2 linked regions of the Cellulosilyticum sp. I15G10I2 genome follow. The main gene of each other region encodes a partner of the protein of the gene in region 2 in a complex. Links are inferred from orthologs where the notes say so. Each region holds a gene or a part of one and is shown on either strand. Other genes may lie near its edges. The genes, in order: uvrA and mfd.

Region 1 (3,697 bases), on a different replicon or contig from region 2:
ATGAAACAAGTATGGCGCTCTTAATCTTTCTCATGTGTTGATAAAAAGGTTTATTGTTTTTCATATGCAGAGCCCTCCAACTCATTAGTGTGTCAATGTGAGTGTATAGTGTAATCGTACTATAATAGTATACAATGATTAAGTTTAAACAACAATATGCAACAACAAATTACCATATAATGCCTAGTATAAAAATATAAATATTAACAATATAAGTATATACTAGCTGAACCAAATTATTTTACCCTATCAATAGTAGTAAGAGATATTTATAGCGTAAGCTCTTTATGGAAAAAAGTGTGACATAGAGTTATTGAAAAAAACTCGAACATATGTTTGAAAAATAAAAAGCATGTGATATAATAGATTAAAACTATGGATAATTTAAGAAGGGGTATGTATGAAAAATAAGATTATAATAAAAGGTGCCAAAGAGCATAATCTTAAAAATATAGATTTAGAGCTTCAAAGAGATCAATTTATTGTTTTTACAGGACTCAGTGGATCTGGAAAATCTTCACTTGCTTTTGATACTATTTATGCGGAAGGGCAAAGACGCTATGTAGAATCTCTATCAGCTTATGCAAGACAGTTCTTAGGGCAAATGGAAAAACCAGATGTAGAGAGCATAACAGGCCTATCACCGGCAATCTCTATTGATCAAAAAACAACCAGTAAAAACCCACGTTCTACAGTAGGAACTGTGACAGAAATATATGATTATATTAGACTTTTATTTGCAAGGGTAGGTATCCCACATTGTCCCAATTGTGGAAAAGAAATAAAAAAACAAACGATAGATCAAATTGTAGATCAGCTCATGGAGCTTGAAGAACGTACACGTATTCAGTTATTAGCACCTGTAGTCAGAGGGCGTAAGGGCCTGCATGAGAAGGTTTTAGAACATGCTAAAAAACAAGGCTATGTAAGAGTACGTATTAATGGAGAAATCTATGATCTTTCAGAAGAAGAGATTGTGCTGGATAAAAATAAAAAACATACGATAGAAGTAGTAGTTGACAGACTAAGTATTAAAGACGGTATAGAAAAGCGGCTTACAGATTCTATTGAAACAGTTATGAAGTTAACGGGAGGCCTGCTCGTTGTAGATGTTATAGGGCAAGAAGAGATGCGATTTAGCCAAAGTTTCTCTTGTCCCGATTGTAATATCAGCATAGATGAAATCGAGCCAAGACTTTTTTCCTTTAATAATCCGCATGGAGCATGCCCGGTTTGTACAGGACTTGGAGAAAGACTAGAGGTAGATCCAGAACTGGTTATTCCTAATCAGAGTCTTACCTTAAGACAAGGGGCAATAGCTGTTATGGGATGGGGTTCAATAGGTAATCCTGAAAGCTACGCCTATGCGCTTTTTAATGCACTCATGGCAAAATATCAATTTGACTTAGATACACCGTATAAAGATTTGCCGCAAAAAGTTAAAGATATAATCCTCTATGGTACAGGCAAACATACTATTAAATTTACGTTTACCGGCGAATATGGGACAAGAGAGTATGACTATGTATTTGAGGGAGTACTGGCTAATACCGAAAGACGTTATAAAGAAACGAATTCTGAAGGTATGAAGCAAGAGTATGAAAACTTTATGACAAGTATTCCTTGCAGCAGCTGTAAAGGCGCAAGGCTGAAGCCAGAAGCTCTTGCTGTTACAGTTGGAGACAAAAACATCAATCATATTACGCAAGTGTCTATTGGTGAATTAAAGAGCTTTTTTGAGACTATTACGCTTAATGAGAGACAAAGAAAAATAGGTGAACAGATTTTTAATGAGATTCATGCCAGACTTGGATTTCTTGTAGATGTAGGCCTGGATTACTTGACTTTATCAAGGTCAGCCGGTACGCTCTCAGGCGGGGAAGCACAAAGAATAAGGCTGGCAACACAGATTGGTTCTGGGCTTGTAGGGGTACTTTATATTTTAGATGAACCGAGTATCGGGCTTCATCAACGAGATAATGAAAAACTTATACAGACCCTTGTTAGGTTAAGAGATTTAGGCAATACGCTTATTGTGGTAGAACACGATGAAGATACCATGCATGCAGCAGATTGGATTGTAGATATTGGTCCAGGAGCCGGGGAACATGGCGGGGAAGTCATAGCATCAGGGCCTATTGATACGATTTTGACCTGTGAGTCGTCTGAGACTGGCGCATATCTTAGCGGCAAAAAGAAAATAGATATCCCGCCAATCAGAAGAATAGGAAGTGGAGAGTATCTTACTGTTAAAGGGGCAAGAGAGAATAATCTTAAGAATGTTAAGCTGCGTCTGCCGCTGGGGACATTTACTTGTATTACCGGCGTATCTGGCTCAGGAAAAAGTACATTAATTAATGAAATTCTTCTTAAGAGACTTGCAAGAGACTTAAATGGGGCGAGATTAAAACCGGGTCTTCATGATGAAATACAAGGGATAGAATATCTTGATAAAGTGATTAATATAGACCAGTCACCTATTGGCAGAACACCAAGGTCAAATCCTGCCACCTATACAGGAGTATTTGATCAAATTAGAGACTTATTTGCGCAAACCCAGGAAGCTAAAATGAAGGGGTATCAAAAAGGCAGGTTCAGCTTCAATGTTAAGGGGGGAAGATGTGAAGCGTGTCAAGGGGATGGGATGATAAAAATAGAAATGCACTTTTTGCCTGATGTTTATGTACCTTGTGAGGTATGTAAAGGCAAACGTTATAACAGAGAAACCTTAGAAGTAAAATATAAGGAGAAGTCTATATCCGATGTACTTCATATGACAGTAGAAGAGGCTCTTATGTTTTTTCAAAACATACCGGCTATTGAGCGTAAACTTAGAACATTATACGATGTAGGGCTATCCTACATTCGATTAGGACAACCCTCTACAACCCTATCAGGGGGAGAAGCGCAAAGAGTTAAGCTTGCAACAGAACTCAGTAAGCGCAGTACAGGCAAAACTATGTATATTTTAGATGAACCTACAACGGGGCTACATTTTGCTGATGTTCATAAGTTGATCGGGATATTAGACCGATTAGTTGAAACTGGTAATACAGTCGTTGTAATCGAGCATAATTTAGATGTAATTAAAACATCAGACTATATAGTTGACTTGGGGCCAGAAGGCGGCATGCGCGGTGGTATGATAATAGCTGAAGGGACTCCTGAACAAGTTGCTAAAAAGGCAAAGTCTTATACGGGTCAGTTTCTTAAAAAGTATCTAAAGGGATAATCAAAAGGGTAGCATATCACATTGTGATATGCTACCCTTTCATAGTTATATAAAGAATCATTTAAAATATTTATTTTAATTACTAGTAGAAACTGTATTGATGATAAGGCTGCCGTTTTCGTAGTCGGCAATGAGGCCAAGAGAATTGTCTTTCACAACAATAATAATTTTATCATAAGTACTATATTCATCTTCTATATCGTCAATAATGTCGTCGAGATACTTTCTTAAATTGCTACGGCTAATATCATTCCAAGCTGCTCTGTAATCCGTACCGCTCGTTCTCAGATTCACATTAAGTGTAGCTGTCAACGTACTGCTTCTTTCACTCAGGTCTATGGCGTTAATGGGAATGCTAGGTGTTACGATATTAATTGTTTTATAGTATCTTTCCAGTTCTGTTTCAAACTCAGAAAGTGAAAGATAAGACTCTTCTTCATAGGTATAAGAACCTGTTTTAGAATA
Region 2 (4,395 bases):
TTCTTTGAATGACCTTTTCTATAAGACTTCCATAACTTAAAAATTCTTCTACATCCCTTTGTTTAAAGCCCAGTTCTTTTACAAGCTCTGGTCTATTTTGTATAATTTCTTTAGATTTATCCTTAATGCTTGATTTTTCTTCTCTAGATAATTGTATACCAAGCTCCTTAGCTCTTTGTTTAGCTGCTACTGAAAGTTTTATTGAATCCAACGCTCTTTCTTTAGCTACATCTTCAGTTTTTTTGCCTTCAAGCTCCATATCCCATATGTTAGGTGTAAGACTTTCAAATTCTTGCTGTGTAGTCCATAAATATATTCTATAAAGTGATTCTGATATTTTTTCATTATTGATAGTAACTACTGTATTTTCAGTGGCACCACACCCTATGAGCATAATAGTGATCATCGTTGCTGCTAATAGCCTTGCTAGTATTTTCTTTACTCTTTTCACTTCTATCTCTCCTTATAGTTCGTCTCGATGCTCTTAATAATAAGTCAATCATCTATTTTTCATTATAGCTTAAAACCATTAACTCTTCAATTTTTTAATCGTTTGTAATATACTTTTAATATAAGCAAGCATTTCCTTTTTAGGTATATCTGTTAACTTTGCTTTAAGAACAGATTCTTTGCCTCCTGAAAATTTTAGTATTTTAGGATATGCACTCAGAACTTCCGGCAATTTATCTGCATTAAGGTTCACATCTGGTTTAAATTTAAATAGGACGATACGCTCATTTTCTGTTACCAAGTTAATATACATATCATGTGCTAATGCTTTAATAAGCGCTATGTCTAATAGATTTTGAACCATATAAGGAAGTGTGCCATATCTATCTTCAATCTCTTCTTGAATATCAAAATAATCAGCTTCTGTTTGAATAGAAGCGATTTTTTTATAAATATCTAATTTTTGAATTTCGTCTTGAATGTAGGTCGAAGGGATATACGCATCAATTTTAATTTCTATTGTTGTTTCAAAATCTTCTTCTATCTTCTCTCCTCTTTCTTCACTTACAACCTGCGATAGCATTTTACAATACAAGTCATAGCCTATCGTATCCATATGACCATGTTGCTGCGCGCCAAGTAGGTTCCCAGCACCCCTTATTTCTAAATCCCGCATAGCAATTTTAAAACCTGCTCCAAGTTCTGTAAATTGTTTGATAGCTTGAAGACGCTTTTCTGCAATTTCTTTTAAAACTTTATTTTTCTGATACATCAGATAGGCATACCCCATTTTATTTGAGCGCCCCACACGTCCTCTAAGCTGATAAAGCTGACTAAGCCCCATCTGATCAGCATTATTGATAATAATTGTATTAACGTTTGATATATCAAGGCCAGTTTCCACAATGGTTGTACATACAAGCACATCGATTTCCCCATTAATAAAAGCCAGCATAATTTTTTCTAGTTCTCTTTCATTCATTTGTCCATGGGCAAATGAAACTCTTGCATGGGGTATGAGCTTTTGAATCCGCTGTGCTTTCTCATCTATATCTTTTACTTGATTATGAAGAAAATAAACTTGCCCATTTCTGACGAGTTCTCTGTTAATAGCATCTTTTATAAAGTCTTCACTATACTCAATGACATAGGTTTGTACGGGTTTTCGTTCTAAAGGTGCCTCTTCTAAAACGCTCATATCCCTTATGCCTATAAGACTCATATGAAGTGTTCTAGGAATAGGGGTAGCTGTTAAGGTCATCACATCAACTTCTGTTCTTAACTGCTTTAATTTTTCTTTATGTGTTACACCAAAACGTTGTTCTTCATCTATAATAACAAGTCCTAAGTCTTTAAATCTCACATCTTTTGATAATAACCTATGGGTACCAATAATAATATCCACTTGTCCTTTTGCTAATTTTTGAAGTGTATCTTTAATTTGCTTTGGTGTTCGAAATCTTGAGAGCGGCTCTACCTGAATCGGGTAGTCTGCCATTCTTTCTGCAAACCTATTGTAATGCTGCTGGGCAAGTATAGTAGTTGGAACCAAGTAAGCAACCTGCTTATTATTTTGAACCGCTTTAAATGCAGCACGTATCGCCACTTCTGTTTTACCATACCCTACGTCTCCGCAAATAAGACGATCCATAACCTTATCGCTTTCCATATCACCTTTCACATCTTCTATCGCCTCTATTTGATCACTGGTTTCTTCATAGGGAAACATTTCTTCAAATTCATTTTGCCACAGTGTATCTTGTTCATAAACAAAACCTCTCGTGTGCTGTCTTTCCCCATAAAGCTTAATCAAATCTTTTGCAATGTCTTTAATAGCTTTTTTGACTTTTGCTTTTGACTTTTTCCACTCTACCCCACCTATTTTATTCAGCTTCGGGGTCTTTCCTTCTGCTCCAATATATTTTTGAACCATGTCCATCTGATTAATATTAACATACAATGTATTATTGTCTGCATATTCTATCTTAAGGTTATCACGGCTTATTCCTTCAAGTACAATTTGCTCGATCCCCTTGAAAATACCTATCCCATGAAGTTCATGCACCACATAATCACCAGGGGTAAGTTCGAGAAAGCTCTCAATTTTAGTGCCTTGATATTTCTTTTTAGTCTTCTTAGACTTTTTATCTTTTCCAAATAAATCTTTATCCGCTATAATATAAAAGTCAATATCTTCATACATAAAGCCTTTTTGCAAAGAGCCTTTAGTCACAATAACTTGGCCTTTTTGGACAGGATATAAAACTTGTTCTGTATAAGTAGTCGTCAGACTTCTTTCTTCTAATTCATTATATAATCTTTGCGCCTTAGCTTTAATTCCAGATAGAATAATAATTCCTTTCCCGTTATTTTTCCATGTTCTGATATCTTTCTCAAGAAGATCAACACTCTTATATACAGCAGTGTTTTCATAAACTTTTAAAGGAAGTGTATAAGCTATGTCTACTTCTTTAACCTCTGTATCGAAATTCATCAGCAACAGACTTGTAAACCGCTCTATCTTTTTAATAATATCTTCATACTCAAAAATAAGCTCTATTTGCCTTGGCATGATGTGTCCGTATTCAAGCCTGTCTTTCATGCTTTCTTGGTACTCTAAAAGGGTTGTCATACTCCTTTTTTTAATTTTAACCGGTTCATCAATATACAATATCGCATCTTTATTAATATAGTCTAATATCGATACAACTTCCATATCAGTATAAGGAACATATAACTCAAGTCCTCTTGGGCTAATATCGTTTTGTATCTGCTCTATAGCTTCCTTTACTTGCATTTGTATAGTCTTGGCACTTTCTTTTTTGCCTTCTTCCATAAGCTTGGCAGATACTTTTTTAAGTTCTGCTTTTATTTCTGGAATAGCTTGCTTTAAAAGATCTAAAGGAAAAATAATCTCTTGATTAGGTACGATGCGAACTACTTCTATCTTACCGATAGAACGTTGTGTTTGCACATTAAAACCCCTTATAGAATCTACTTCATCATCCCAAAGCTCTATTCTATAAGGTTCACCCGCTATAGATGTATAAATATCTATAATACCGCCTCTTATTGCAAACTGTCCAACTGCTTCTACCCTAGCCACTCTTTCATAACCTATTTGAATTAAATAGGCTCTTAATTTTTCAATATCTATGGTATCGCCGACTTTTATCTCTCTGATATGCGCCTTCCAAACTGATTGTGGCGAAAGTGGATTTAAAAGTGCTTCTATCGGAATGATAACAACAATATCCTCCTGCGTCATGAGCGCCTCTATCACCCTGATTCTAGCTGATGTAATATCCATACTATGCACATCTGCATTATAAAAAAGAATATCTCTTGCAGGATAGATATAGACACTTTCCTCCCCTTTTAAGAACTGCATATCCTCATAAAGTCTTTTTGTACTGGCCTCATCATAGGTAATAAAGATTGTGGTTTTCTCTATAAAACAACTTACACCGTATACAAAATGAGATTTACAAGCATCTACCATGTTAATTACTTTGCCATTTTTATGGTCCAAGAGTGCGCGAATAAGCTGTTCCATACCTTTTAACTGCTTTAACGGCTGGATAAGTCCCTCGTGCTTATATGCCATGTTTATCACCGTCTCACTTTTAAGTTATATTGATTCATCGCCTGATCAATTCCCGATTCCAGCATTACTTCTACAGCCTTAACTATATCTTTTAGTTTTGGCCCCATAGCTTTCATCTCTTCTTCTGTAAACCTGCCTAATACGTAGTTTGCGAGATCCCATCCTGGGGGCTTCTGGCCAACTCCGACTTTTATACGTGCAAAATCTTGTGATCCAAGATGATTAATGATACTTTTTATACCATTATGTCCTCCTGCACTGCCAGTCTTTCTTATACGAAGTTGAGCAACTTCCAAAGATACATCGTCGTATATAACAATTATATCATCTTTTGTTAA

Evidence for each region.
Region 1: the proteins of mfd (region 2) and uvrA are in contact, whole or in part, in a crystal structure (PDB 4DFC), measured with the Escherichia coli proteins. The link is inferred for Cellulosilyticum sp. I15G10I2 from one-to-one orthologs.

The regions. Positions count from the first base shown.
Region 1 is NZ_FMMP01000006.1:245,485-249,181, forward strand. The notes cover bases 65-3,432. They hold uvrA (excinuclease ABC subunit UvrA), read left to right. Parts: upstream 65-400; coding sequence 401-3,232; downstream 3,233-3,432. Other genes in these bases: BN3326_RS01180 (copper amine oxidase N-terminal domain-containing protein), read right to left, coding at 3,308-3,432. In the rest of the region: BN3326_RS22290 (stalk domain-containing protein), read right to left, coding at 1-64; more of BN3326_RS01180, read right to left, coding at 3,433-3,697. UniProt on the Escherichia coli protein: The UvrABC repair system catalyzes the recognition and processing of DNA lesions. UvrA is an ATPase and a DNA-binding protein. A damage recognition complex composed of 2 UvrA and 2 UvrB subunits scans DNA for abnormalities.
Region 2 is NZ_FMMP01000028.1:285,974-290,368, forward strand. The notes cover bases 330-4,395. They hold mfd (transcription-repair coupling factor), read right to left. Parts: upstream 4,058-4,395; coding sequence 530-4,057; downstream 330-529. Other genes in these bases: BN3326_RS20390 (peptidylprolyl isomerase), read right to left, coding at 330-451; pth (aminoacyl-tRNA hydrolase), read right to left, coding at 4,063-4,395. Outside these bases: more of BN3326_RS20390, read right to left, coding at 1-329. UniProt on the Escherichia coli protein: Couples transcription and DNA repair by recognizing RNA polymerase (RNAP) stalled at DNA lesions. Mediates ATP-dependent release of RNAP and its truncated transcript from the DNA, and recruitment of nucleotide excision repair machinery to the damaged site.